Regions from separate parts of the Sandaracinus amylolyticus genome, predicted to be linked through region 1. Evidence: riboswitches for the same ligand, from Rfam matches in the RefSeq annotation. Region 1 holds a riboswitch; each other region holds the start of a gene.
What was found. A riboswitch is a leader RNA that binds a small molecule or an ion and turns the genes downstream of it on or off. The one in region 1 is predicted to bind cobalamin.
Positions count from the first base shown of each region.

Region 2: linked by a shared signal. The riboswitch ahead of DB32_RS29105 (LIC_13355 family lipoprotein) and the one ahead of DB32_RS41260 (ribonucleoside-diphosphate reductase subunit alpha) in region 1 are both predicted to bind cobalamin.
Region 3: linked by a shared signal. The riboswitch ahead of DB32_RS24365 (hypothetical protein) and the one ahead of DB32_RS41260 (ribonucleoside-diphosphate reductase subunit alpha) in region 1 are both predicted to bind cobalamin.

Region 1 covers NZ_CP011125.1:9,756,672-9,758,931, forward strand. The annotation lists gene DB32_RS41260 (ribonucleoside-diphosphate reductase subunit alpha) at 1-816, opposite strand, end outside; cobalamin riboswitch at 1,016-1,246, opposite strand; gene DB32_RS41265 (protein adenylyltransferase SelO) at 1,346-2,260, opposite strand, start outside.
Region 2 covers NZ_CP011125.1:6,879,026-6,881,285, forward strand. The annotation lists gene cobT (nicotinate-nucleotide--dimethylbenzimidazole phosphoribosyltransferase) at 1-567, opposite strand, end outside; gene DB32_RS29105 (LIC_13355 family lipoprotein) at 564-1,295, opposite strand; cobalamin riboswitch at 1,418-1,602, opposite strand; gene DB32_RS29110 (glycosyltransferase family 2 protein) at 1,663-2,260, shown strand, end outside.
Region 3 covers NZ_CP011125.1:5,772,620-5,774,879, reverse strand. The annotation lists gene DB32_RS24370 (hypothetical protein) at 1-704, opposite strand, end outside; cobalamin riboswitch at 864-1,070, shown strand; gene DB32_RS24365 (hypothetical protein) at 1,187-2,260, shown strand, end outside.

The DNA of each region.
Region 1 (2,260 bases):
CGTGCTGCGGATCAGCGAGCCGCGCGCGCGCACTCGGTGGTAGGCGAGGCCGATCCCGCCCGAGAACTTCGAGAGCATCGCGACGTCGGCATAACGTCGATAGATGCTGCCGAGATCGTCCTCCGGCGAGTCGAGGAGGAAGCAGCTCGAGAGCTGCTCGTAGCGAGTGCCCGAATTGAAGAGCGTGGGCGAGCTCGGGAGATACGAGAGCGTCGAGAAGCGCTCGTAGAGCTCCAGCGCGTCACTCACCGAGTCGGAGAGCGCGGTCGCGACCCGCAGGAAGAACTGCTGCGGCGTCTCGACGACGAGGCGCGCCTCGGGGTGGCGCAGCAGATATCGATCGTAGAGCGTACGGAGGCCGAAGTACTCGAAGAGCTGATCGCGCTCGGGGCGAATCGCGTCGTTCAGTTTGCGCGCGTGTCGAGCGACCGACTCGAACAGGCGATCATTGACGAGGCCGAGCCGATGTCCGGTCGCGATCGACTGGGAGAACGCGTGGATCTCCTGGCCGCGCACTTCCTTGTCGACGTACGACGCGAGCAGGCGCGCCGCGAGCTTCGCGTACTGCGGCTCTTCCGCGATCAGCGCGGCCGCGGTGTGGATCGAGAGCTGATCGAGCTCCCGCGTCGTCGCGCCGTCGTAGAGCCCGCCGATGGTGCGCGTCGCGACGCGCATCGGGTCGACGTCGTCGAGCCCCCCGGCGCAGCGCCGCACGGCGCGCACGATCTTGTCGACGTCCACCGCCTCGCGTGTCCCGTTGCGCTTGGTCACGCGCATCGTCGTCCGAGTGCTCGACTCGCTCGTCTCGATCTGCATGTCGTCCTCCGTGCGTCGCAGTGCGGACGGACGAGGGCGCGACGCGTGCGAGCTCGCTGCTCACACACGTGCGACCTCCGCCCCCGCGGGCGGCCGAGATCCACGCGAGCGAGCACGACGGAGAGATCGAGCGCACACGCTCGACATCGCCAGTCGGCCCTCCCACGAGGCCCCAGGTCGGACCGAGTGACGGATGTCTCCCCGCACTCGGGCGCTGGCAGGTCTTCGGGCTCACGAGCGCTTCGCGTCCGAGGACACGATTCCTACTGGCCGTCGCTTCCCAATCCCGCCTCCTCTCGAAAGAGGAGTGGAGACCAGTGCGCCGTCACGGCGTTCGTTCTCGCTGACCGCTGCGGGGCAGCCCTGGATTCACACCAGGTTCCCTGTTCGCCCGAGCGAACGCCCGGGCACCAGCACGAGGGCGACCATAGGCGACGTGACGCTACGTCGTCAAGCAATATGTGGTGGTGCTCAGCGCGCGAGAGCCACTATGGCTAGTGGCTCACGGCTGCTACGAGCTGCGCCGTCGCTACGAGCTGCAGGAGAGCATCGAGCACCCGACGCGATGGCGCGCCCACTCGGGCCGCTTCATCGCGTACTCGTCCTTGCCCGGCTGGTCGTCGTAGGGACGTCGCAGCACGTCGAGCAGCGCGAGCACCTTGCCGGGATCGCCCTTCTCCGCGTCGTCGATCGCGAGCTGAGCGAGGTAGTTGCGACAGACGTACTTCGGATTGACCGCGTTCATCTTCGCGCGGCGCTCCACATCGTTCGTTCCGTCGGCGCGCACGCGCTCCGCATATCGACGCAGCCACGTCGCGACGCGATGTCGATGATCCTCGGGCGGCTCTCCGTAGAACGCGTCTTCGAGCGGCGCGATCAGCGCGGCATCGGTCACGTCGCCGGGATCGCTGGGCACGTCCGCGAGGCGCCGGAAGAAGATCGTCATGTCGGTCTCGAACGCCTCGAGCAGCTCGTAGAGCTCCTGCACCATCGGGACGTCGTCGCCCGCGGGGCCCACGTCGAGCGCGCGGAGACCGAGCTTCTTCGCGATCATCTCGGCCTCGCGCGCCTCGAGCGTCTCGCCGTACGTCATCAGCGCGCGCTCGAGGATCGCCACGTCGTCGCCCACCAGCGGCACCAGCGCGCGCGCGAGCCGCTGCAGGTTCCACCACGCGACGTTGGGCTGATGCCCGTAGCGATAACGACGACCGCCGGCGTCGGTCGTGTTCGGCGTCCAGCTCGGGTCGTAGCCCTCGAGCCATCCGTACGGGCCGTAGTCGATCGTGAGCCCGAGGATCGACATGTTGTCGGTGTTCATCACGCCGTGGACGAAGCCTACGCGCATCCAGTGCATCACCATCTCGGCGGTGCGGCGGCACACCTCCGCGAGCCATGCGCCGTAGGTCTCGCGCGAAGGCGCGCCGAGATGCGCGAAGTGCGCGCG
Region 2 (2,260 bases), 2.9 Mb from region 1:
GATATCGAGCAGCGCCGACACGACCGCGGCTGCGGCCGTCGTGTTGCCGATCCCGATCTCGCCGAGCACCAGCACCGCGAGCTCGTCGATCGCGCTCACGGCGTCGACCGCGGCACGCCGCACGCGCTGCGCGTCATCGGGCGACACCGCGCGCGCCTCGCGCAGATCGCCGAGGGCCACGTCCGCGACGTCGTCGCGGATCACGCGACGGCCGTCGCGCTGCGGAGGAACACGCGGAGCCGCGACACCGACGTCGAGCACGACCAGCGGCACTCCGAGCGACGCGCACATCACGCTCGCCGCCGCCCCACCCCGCGCGAGGTTGTCGATCATCGCGCGCGTCACCTCGGCCGGATACGCCGAGACGCCATGCTTCGTGACCGCGTGATCGCTCGCCGCGATCAGCGCCGTCGCGGGTCGGCTGCGCGGCCGGACGCGGCCTTGGATCGCCGCCATCGTCGCGACCACGTCCTCGAGCGCGCCGAGGCTGCCGCGCGGTTTGGTCAAGCTCGCTTGACGATCGCGCGCACGCGCCGTGGCGTCGTGATCGAGCGCCGGGAGCGTCACCGCGTCACCACGTAGCGCGCGTACACGCCGTCGATGTCCGAGCCGTTGCTGGTCGGGTCGCGCGGATAGTTGCGTCCGGTCTCGGGGTTCACGCGCATCGCCGCGCTCTCGAGCCGCACGTAGCGCGCGCCCTCGCGACGAATCGACGCGCCCTCGCCTTCGTCGGGCAGCGACGAGAGATCGAACGCGTCGCCGCCCGCCGCGATGGGATCGAAGGGATCCACGTCGTTCGTCTCGACGTTCAGCAACACCGGCGTGATCCCCGCGAACCCGACCCAGTCCTCCGGCGCGATCGAGTACCTCGTCGGATCTTCGGCCGCGTAGTCGTGCGGGAGATCGACCCACGTCTCTCCGTCGCGCGACACCGACACGATGATCGGGTCCATGAAGTTCCCGCTCGCGCCCGCGGCGCGGAACCCGTTCTCGAAGACGACGAGATCCGCGCCCGGTCCGTCGGCGATCACCGCGCCGCTCCAGCCGAGCACGAGGTGCGTGCGCGTCGCGTAGTCGAGCGAGTACACGTCGAACGAGCCCTGCGTCGGTCCGCCGCCGCGCACGCCGTTGATCGCCTTGTCGGGATCGCCGAACCCCTCGCCGGTCGCGCCCGGCGCGTCGACGATCTCGTCCGCGAGCACCGCTTCGTCGGGAAGCGGCGCCGCGGCATCGTCGCGAACGATCCCCGCATCGACATCCTGCGTCGCGCTTTCGCCGCACCCGACGAGCAACACGATCGCGACGCACCACGCACTTCGCTGCTGACCCACGAGTCCCTCGCCGCCATTCCGCGGTTCCGGCCGTGTCCGCGCGACGTCCCTCGAGTCGCGTGGACCGCCCGCGCACCGGGCGCGGGCACTCTCGGCAGGTCTTCGGGCTCGCAGGCGTGGCTCTCGAGGAGCCTCCTACTGATCGTGCCTTCCCGCGCCCACAGGCGCAGTGGTCGCCACGACGTTCGTTCCTGCACACCGCTGCGGGGCAGCGCCGGAGTCGCACCGGCTTCCCTCGAGGCGAGCGTTCGCGACGCCCGCACCGAAAGCAGCGCCGAGCGTGGCCAGCGAGGCGACGCGCGTCAACCGGGCGTGCGCTACGGTGCGCGCGATGATCGTCGACGTCGTCATTCCCGCGCTCGACGAAGAGCGTGCGCTGCCGCTGGTGCTCGCGGAGATCCCACGCGACGTCGTGAGGCGCGTCGTCGTGTGCGACAACGGCTCGCGCGATCGCACCGCCGATATCGCGCGCGAAGGCGGCGCGATCGTGGTGCACGAGCCGCGGCGCGGATACGGCTCGGCGTGCCTGCGCGCGCTCGCCGAGATCGCGTCGGAGCCGCCCGACGTGGTCGTGTTCCTCGATGGCGATCGCAGCGATCATCCGAGCGAGATCACACGCCTGCTCGAGGCGATCTCGAGCGGCGCCGACCTCGTGATCGGCTCGCGCGTGCTCGGACGGCGCGAGCGCGGCTCGCTCACGCCGCAGCAGATCGCGGGCAACGCCGTCGCGTGCGTCGCGCTGCGTCTGCTCTACGGCGCGCGCTACACCGATCTCGGTCCGTTCCGCGCGATTCGCTGGAGCGCGCTGCAGAAGCTCGACATGGGCGATCCCGACTACGGCTGGACGGTCGAGATGCAGATCAAAGCGGCGCGACGCGGGCTGCGACACGCCGAAGTGCCAGTCTCCTATCGACGTCGCGTCGGAGTCT
Region 3 (2,260 bases), 4.0 Mb from region 1:
CCGACGTAGAGGCGATCGAAGCGCGGCACCATGCGCTCGGGGCGCGGCGGCGCGCCCTCGACGGTGCCGATCAGCGAGATCGAGTCGACGACCGCGCCGCCCTCGTCGTTCTCGGGATCGAGCTCGAAGACGAGCACGTCCTGGCCGAACGCGGTCTCGCCATCGACGCCCGGCGCGCGCAGCGCATAGAGCGTGTCGACGTCCTCGTCGTCCGGGGTCTCGCTCGCGAACGACACGAACAGATCGAGCACCTGACCGCCGCTCGCCTCGGGGCGCGCGAGGAGCATCGGCGTGGTCCGCAGCTCTTGGGGCGGCGAGGTGTCGAACGGGAAGCGCACGAGCTCGCGGCCGTAACGCGCCGTCGCGATCGTCAGGCCGCCGCCGGGCAGCTGCGTCCAGGGCATGCGCCCGTCGAGCCCGATGCCGATCGTCGCGAGCTGATCCTCCCACTCGTACGTCGCGTCGAGCCAGATGTCGGTGAGCTCGGCGGGGTCGTCGGCCTCGGGGAATTCGATCGGCGTGCCGACCTCGTCGAGCAACGTGATCTCGGTGCGCGTCTCGTCGTACGCGAGCACACCGAAACGAGGCGTGACGCCATCGGGAACGGGGGCACGATCGCTCGTCTCGCAGATCCTCGGGCAGCCGGTCGCGAGCAGCGCGAGCGCGGTCGCCAGGACCGCGACCCACGTGCGGGTCCAACGCATGGGCCCGAGTGTCGCCTCCGCGGGCGCGCGACGCCAGCACGTCTTGCGTGGGGGGTGGTGCTCGGGTAGGACGCGGCCCTCGGTCGCCGCACGGCGACCGCGTTCGTCATTGACAAATCCTTCGCGCGCACGGTCGCGGCACGCTCGGTCAGGGCGCGCCGCGTGGAAGCGACGGGCACCTGCTCGTCGCGGAAGAGGGAAGCCGGTGAGAAGCCGGCGCGGCCCCCGCCACTGTGACCGGGGACGGCGCGGACGCGGTGCGAGCGCACCGAGTCACCACTGCGCGTGCTCGTCGTGTGAGCGGCGGGGCGCGGCGGGAAGGTGGTCCGCGACGGACGATCCGGGAGCCAGGAGACCTGCCGTGTGCGCGGCGCGTGCGCTCGATCGGGGTGGATCGGGCGACGGTTCGCTCGATCGCGATCGTGATCGGCGCACGCGTGTGCGAACGGGCCCGCGGGGACGGGCTCCGGACGGAGCGCGTGATGGATCGAGCGAGGCTGAGTGGTTGGAGTGGGCTCTTCGCGGCCCTCGTGATCGCGACGGGGTGCGGCGACGACGACGGCGTGACGCCTGCGTCGGACGCGGGCACGGACGCGCAGGTCGTGCAAGGCGACGCGCAGGCGCCGGTCGACGCGTACGTCGCGCCGGACGCGTGGGTCGCGCCCGATGCGTGGGTCGCGCCGTGTGATCCGGCGTGCGCCGAGGGCGAGGCGTGCCTGCGCGGCGTGTGCGTCGCGACGTGCGGCGGGGACGTCGCGGCGATGGACGCGGCGCTCGCGGACGGCCTCGTGCCGGTCGCGAACGTGTGCCGCGCGGTGAGCGGGCCGATCGAAGTGGTCGTGCCCGAGGGGGGCGCGATGCCGCGCGTGTACGAGGTCACGGCGGAGACGGTGGGCACGACGACGACGTTCACGCTGTCGCGCTGGACGCTCGATCCGAGCGGGAGCGCGCCGGCGCCCGAGACCGTCGCGACGACGACGCACGAAGGGCACGCGGCGGACGCGCTCTATCCGGGCGGCTACGTCGCGGTGAGCCCGGACGAGGCGCGCGCGATCTTCGGGTACACGACGGGCGACGCGGGCTTCGTCGGCGGAGTGTTCGAGATCGACGTCTCCGCGGGCGGCACGAGCGAGGTCGCTGCGAACGGGAACTACGACGGCGAGTGGCTCGATGCGACGCGCTTCGTGATCAACGGCCTGGCGATCGCGGGATCGGACGGGAGCTCGCAGGGGCTCTACCTCCGCGACGTGAGCGCGACCACGGCGCGCCGCGCGGTCGGCGAGATGGGCGACTGGAGCGGAAGCGTCGCGCGCATCGGCGACGTCGTCGTCGCCGGAGCGGGATCGGCGGGCAGCGGCAATCGCGTGTACGTGCTGGACCTCGCGGCGTTGCTCGCGGCGACGGATCCGATCTCGGCGGCCACCGGCTCCCTCGCGCAATTCGCCGCGCCGAGCACGTTCACGGCGATCGGGGGCATGCGGCTCGCGAGCGAGGCGCGCGACGAGTCGTGGAACCTCGTGGGCCTCGAGGCCCGCACGCTGCGGCACACCGATGGT